Regions from separate parts of the Erwinia sp. INIA01 genome, predicted to be linked through region 1. Evidence: predicted binding sites of a transcription regulator. Region 1 holds the regulator's gene; the other holds the start of a gene.
What was found. The regulator PhoB, encoded in region 1, activates phosphate uptake and scavenging genes when phosphate is short. The targets are predictions, from matches to a motif close to CTGTCATAAAACTGNCNNAT.
Positions count from the first base shown of each region.

Region 1 (3,137 bases):
GGTGACCTGGCTTAGCGCGCCGTCGGCAAAATCCACCACAAAAACGCTTTTCTCTTTGCCCAGCTCATCAAAACTGAGTGGAATGGGTGAACCGCTGTAGCGAATGTGTTCGCTGTTGGCCACGCGCTGGGCGCGATGGATATGACCTAGCGCAATATAGTCGGCAGGCGGGAAGGCATCGGCCGGGAAAGCATCCAGCGTGCCGATGTAGATATCGCGCACCGCGTCGCTTTTGGTCACCCCCATGGTAGTCAGATGCCCGGTAGCGATGACCGGCAGCGTCAGATCGAGGGCGGCCCGCTGCACCTGTGCTTCCTGCCAGCAGCGTTGATAGTGGTCGGTAATCGCCTCCAGCAATGTTTGCTGTTTGTCGCGCCCCGACTGGCCGCTCTGGCTGCGCATAATGTCACGTGGGCGCAGGAAGGGAATGGCGCACAGCATCGCCCCCGGCTGGCCGTCACGGGTGTTGAGCACCAGCACCTGGTCGCGGATATCGTCACTGGCGGCGGCAATCACCCGGGTGTTCAGGCAGGCCAGCAGCTCGCGCGATTCATTCAGCGTCGCCACCGAATCGTGGTTGCCGCCCAGCACCACCAGCTGGCAGCCGGTCTGCTGTAAATTCACCACGAAGCGGTTATACAGCTCGCGGGCATAGCTTGGAGGCGATCCGGTATCAAAAATATCACCGGCGACTATAATCGCATCAGCCTGCTGCGCTTCCGCCTGCTCCAGCAGCCAGTCGAGAAAGGCCTGATGTTCAGCCGCCCGGCTTTTGGTATAGAAAAACTGCCCGAGATGCCAGTCGGCGGTATGAATGATGCGCATGTCACTCCCTGCATAGCCTGATGATGTTGCGAGGGATTATAAACGCTGTTGCTGTTCACGGGGCAAGTGATTGCCGGCGGTCAGGTTGAAATCATCCATGCTGCTTTTTCGCTATGCTCCCGATTTTGGGGGTGTTTTTTTCATAAAAGTGTCATAAAACTGACGCATAATGGCGCCGCATATCCCCCGTGACAGCCTGTCACATTAGCAGGAGCAATAATGGCTAAGCGTATTTTGGTAGTTGAAGATGAAGCCCCAATCCGCGAGATGTTGTGTTTCGTTCTTGAACAAAACGACTATCAACCCATTGAAGCTGAGGATTACGACAGCGCGGTTAGCCTGCTGATTGAACCCTGGCCGGATTTGATTCTGCTGGACTGGATGCTGCCCGGCGGCTCCGGCATTCAGTTTATTAAGCATCTGAAGCGTGAAGCAATGACTCGCGATATTCCGGTGATGATGCTAACGGCGCGCGGTGAAGAAGAAGACCGCGTGCGCGGCCTGGAAGTGGGGGCCGACGACTATATTACCAAGCCGTTTTCGCCGAAGGAGCTGATGGCGCGGATCAAGGCCGTAATGCGCCGTATTTCGCCGATGGCGGTGGAAGAGGTGATCGAGATGCAGGGGCTGAGCCTTGACCCGTCTTCTCACCGCGTAATGTCAGACACCCAGCCGCTGGAAATGGGGCCGACTGAATATAAGCTGCTGCACTTCTTTATGACTCACCCGGAGCGTGTTTACAGCCGTGAACAGTTGCTAAACCACGTCTGGGGGACTAACGTTTACGTCGAAGACCGTACCGTTGACGTGCATATTCGTCGCCTGCGTAAAGCGCTGGAGCTGACCGGGCATGACCGTATGGTACAAACCGTTCGTGGAACAGGTTACCGTTTCTCTGCACGCTACTGATCGTTCGCACTGGAGTCTGAACCGTGTTGGAACGCCTCTCCTGGAAGAGATTATTTCTGGAGCTGCTGCTCGCCAGCCTGCCCGCGCTTCTGCTCGGGCTGCTGATCGGGTATCTGCCCTGGCTGCTGTTAGTCTCAGTGCTCTGCGTGCTGGGTTTCCACTTCAATAACTTACTTCGCCTTTCCCACTGGCTGTGGGTTGACCGCAGTATGACCCCGCCAAGCGGACGGGGTAGCTGGGAGCCGCTTTTCTACGGGCTTTATCAGATGCAGGCGCGTAACCGCCGTCGCCGTCGTGAGCTGGGGCATCTGATTAAACGCTTTCGCAGCGGTGCGGAATCGCTGCCTGATGCGGTGATTCTCACCACCGAAGAAGGGACGATTTTCTGGTGTAACGGCCTGGCCCAGCAGATGCTGGCGCTGCGCTGGCCTGAGGATAACGGCCAGAATATCCTTAACCTGTTGCGCTATCCTGAATTTACCCGCTATCTACGCCAGCGTGATTTCAGCCGCCCGCTGACGCTGGTGCTGAACAATCACCGCCATATTGAGTTCCGCGTGATGCCCTACAGTGAAGGCCAGTGGCTGATGGTAGCCAGGGACGTCACGCAGATGCATCAACTGGAGGGGGCGCGTCGTAACTTCTTTGCCAACGTCAGCCATGAACTGCGCACGCCGCTCACCGTGCTGCAGGGTTATCTGGAAATGATGAATGATTCAGTGCTGGAGGGTGGGGTGCGTGACAAGGCGCTGCATACCATGCAGGAGCAGACCCGGCGGATGGACAGTCTGGTGAAACAGTTGCTGACACTGTCACGCATTGAGGCCGCACCGGCTCTGGATATGCAGGAAAAAGTGGATGTGCCCAGAATGCTGCGCATTTTGCAGCGTGAGGCAGAAACTCTCAGTAATGGCCGCCATGAGATTCACTTCCACACCGACCCGCATCTGCGCGTATACGGCAACGATGAGCAGCTGCACAGCGCTATCTCTAATCTGGTGTATAACGCGGTAAACCACACCCCGGAAGGAACGCGTATCGATATCAGCTGGCTGCGCAATAGCCACGGCGCGCAGTTTAAGGTGCGGGATAACGGTCCTGGCATTGCCGCCGAACATATTCCGCGCCTGACGGAGCGGTTCTATCGGGTGGACAAGGCACGTTCCCGTCAGACCGGCGGCAGCGGGCTGGGGCTGGCGATTGTTAAGCACGCGCTGAGCCACCATAATGCCCGGCTGGATATCACCAGCGAGCCGAATAAAGAAACCTGTTTCAGCTTCCAGTTGCCGCCAAGGTTGATTGTCAGCGCCGAACTGGTTGAGAATGCGGTTCGTTAATCTGACGGGTTTCTTGCTATGAAAAAGCTGATGGCGCTGGCGCTGCTGCTGTTTACTTCCGTTGCT
Region 1 covers NZ_JAPDNC010000009.1:162,671-165,807, reverse strand. The annotation lists gene sbcD (exonuclease subunit SbcD) at 1-825, opposite strand, end outside; gene phoB (phosphate response regulator transcription factor PhoB) at 1,045-1,734, shown strand; gene phoR (phosphate regulon sensor histidine kinase PhoR) at 1,758-3,071, shown strand; gene OMR58_RS16955 (PstS family phosphate ABC transporter substrate-binding protein) at 3,090-3,137, shown strand, end outside.

Region 2 (3,137 bases), on a different contig from region 1:
TATCCAGCGCTGATTTCATGGTGTAGAACAGATCGGTCTGGTCGGTCAGACCCACCACGTTCGCCGCATGTGGCCCGAAGGCAGCAATACGCAGCTGAGTACCGGTGTGCCCCTGCGAATCTTCTTCTGAGTTACCGTAGCTGATGGTCATCAGCCCGCCCTCACGGGTATTCAGCGTCTGCGTCAGGCCCGGTGCCTTACTGTCATTGGCAATAATCTGGCTGGAGTGGGCATGGTCGGCGGTAACAATCACCAGCGTATTGCCGTCTTTGGCCGCGAACTCCAGCGCTTTTTGCACGGCTTCATCCAGATCCACAGTTTCGCCGATCTGGCCGCACGGATTCGCCGCATGATCCTGCTTATCGATCGATGCACCTTCCACCTGCAGGAAGAAGCCCTGCGGCTTATCCTCTAACAGCTGGATCGCCTTCTCGGTCATCTGCGCCAGCGTTGGCGTTGAGGCCGGGCGTTCAGCATTCACTTCACAAGTCACCGGCTTACCATCAAGGTTACCGTGATAAGTTGCCTTTGGCCCCTTCCAGCGCACCGGCATATTGCCGTCGGCGAACAGGCCCAGCACCGGTTTGCTGTCATCGGCCACGGTCAGAGCATTCAAGCCGTCCAGATCGTTAACCAGCTGATAGCCGCGCAGTTTAGCCTGCTCCAGCAGCGTTTTACCCTGCCACTCACCGGCTTTCGCCGCTTCACCGAAGGTTTTACCGCCGCCGCCCAGCGTGACGTCGGCACGCGCGTTCAGCAGCTGCTCGGCAATTGAGCCTTTACCGCCTTTCTCCAGCGCGTTGCTCTGGCACAGCTCGCTGGTTTTCTCCGGGCCGTAACACTTACGTGAGGTGACGTGCGCGATCTGTGCCGCCGGAGTCGCATCTTCCAGCTCGGCGGTAGAGACGTTACCGGTGGCCTTACCGGCGGCTTTTGCCAGTTCCAGCAGAGATGGATGGTCCTTGCCGTTCACATCAACGCCAATCGCACCGTTATAGGATTTTACGCCGGTGGCCCAGGCCGTAGCGGAAGCGGCGGAGTCAGTCACGTAGTCCGGCTTGTGGCTCTTTTTATCCAGCGCATAGTGGGTATACTGGCCGGTCAGCGGCAGCGCATCAATTCCCTTAAAGAAACCGCCCGCTCCTTCGGCATAGTTACGCGCGGCGGTAATTTCAGAATCGCCCATGCCATCCCCGATCAGCAAAATCACGTTTTTCGCGGTCTTATTGCTCAGCGAGGCTTTAATCGCTTCGGTCTGATCGCCGGTCAGTCGGCGCGCACCGCCCGGTTCGGTAATATCACCCTGTGCGGCGCGGTTCCATATGGCAAGGTCCGCTGTAGCGGTAGAGCACACCAGCGCGGTCAGCAACGAGAGGGCAAAGGCTTTCTGTTTCATTGTTACGATCTCCATGAATAAATTTTTCTAAAGATTTCAGGGAGCCAGTCTGCGACACAACAATGTCAGTTTTGTGTCTGCCAGGTGACGATAAGATGACAACGGCAGCGCAAAAGGTGATGAGGTAAGACAGCTGCTCAGGAGTTAACCGAACGGAAGCACAGGGAAAAATACTGCTTGACCGGTAACAGCTGACTGCCTATAGTAGCGCCCCGTTGCCCCCTGCGGGTGATGAGATTGACAATATGGTGAGGTGTCCGAGTGGCTGAAGGAGCACGCCTGGAAAGTGTGTATACGGCAACGTATCGAGGGTTCGAATCCCTCCCTCACCACCATATTTAAAGAGAGAGCCTGAACGAAAGTTCAGGCTTTTTTTTTGCATATTTCGCGGCCAGGGAGGGTGAGAACCCTCGACAGGGTTCGACAAACGGCAGGAATGACGTTTTATAACGTATTTAAGAAAGCGCCTCACGTTAAGGCGCTTTTTTGTTTTCTCCACCCGAGCCACGCTCGCTTCTGCACCCGGCCCTGCGCACTGAAGCGACGATTTGCCGCATTGGCCAGGATATCCAGCGACAGGCAGAAGATAAAATAGATCAGCGCCACAAACAGGAACACCTCCATCGGGTAAACCATGCTGCGGTTGTTCACCTGCGTCGCCAGAAAGGTCAGCTCCCCCACTCCAACAATATAGGCCAGCGAGGTGTCTTTGATCAGCGAGATCCACTGGTTAATAAAGGAAGGCACCATCATCCGCAGCGCCTGCGGCAGAACAATCATTCGCAGCGTCTGCCAGCGGGTCAGCCCTAGTGAAAGGCCTGCCTGCCACTGCCCGGCAGGAATCGCCGCAATACCGGCCTTAACCGCATGAGCCAGATAGGCCGAGGCGATCAGCGCCAGTGCGCACACCACCGTGGTGATTTCCGGGATCTCAACGCCAAACACCATAGGCAGCAGGAAGTAGGTCCAGAAGATCAGCATAATCACCGGAATCGCGCGGAAGAAACCCAGTACCGCCGCCAGCAGCCCGGCGGCCACGCCGCGCGACATCGCCAGCGCCACGCCGAGCACCGTGCCAAGTACCGCCGAGGCCACTCCGGCCATCAGGCTGATTGCCAGGGTCAGCGCTGCCCCGCCCAGCGGCCCGTCTGGCCAGGTGCCCCACAGCATATAGCCCAGATTATCGAGAATAATACTGAAATCCATTTTAGTGCCCTCCCAGCGGCTTACGCTGCTGCCGCCACATGCCCCAGCCTTCCAGCAGCGCAATAACGGCGATGTACAATACCGTGGCCACGCCGAATGCCTGGAAAGTTCGCAGAGTTTCGGTTTCCACCTGGCGGGAAGCATAAGACAGTTCGGCCACGCCAATCGCCATGGTCAACGACGAGTTTTTAATTACATTCATGTACTGGCCCAGCAGCGGTGGCAGTGCAATTTTCAGCGCCTGCGGCAGTACCACGTAGCGCATCGCCTGCCAGCCGGTCAGCCCCATCGCCAGTGCAGCAGCCTTCTGCCCGGTCGCGACGCCGCGAATCCCGGAGCGGATCTCTTCAGCAATAAAGGCGGAGGAATAAACGGTCAGGCCGAAAAATCCGGCAAGAAATTCGAACGATGGCCACGTAAAAGGGCCGGCCTGATGTGAACTGTTGAGCCAGTCCATCGCCGCGCCCGGCAGGACCTGCCCGGCGGCAAAGTACCAGAAGAACAGCTGCACCAGCAGCGGAGTATTACGAAAAAG
Region 2 covers NZ_JAPDNC010000016.1:54,502-57,638, reverse strand. The annotation lists gene phoA (alkaline phosphatase) at 1-1,396, opposite strand, end outside; tRNA gene OMR58_RS22820 (tRNA-Ser) at 1,644-1,731, shown strand; gene OMR58_RS22815 (amino acid ABC transporter permease) at 1,865-2,602, opposite strand; gene OMR58_RS22810 (amino acid ABC transporter permease) at 2,604-3,137, opposite strand, start outside.
Region 2: phoA (alkaline phosphatase) is a predicted target of PhoB. The motif match lies at 1,457-1,476, and genes of this name have one in related genera.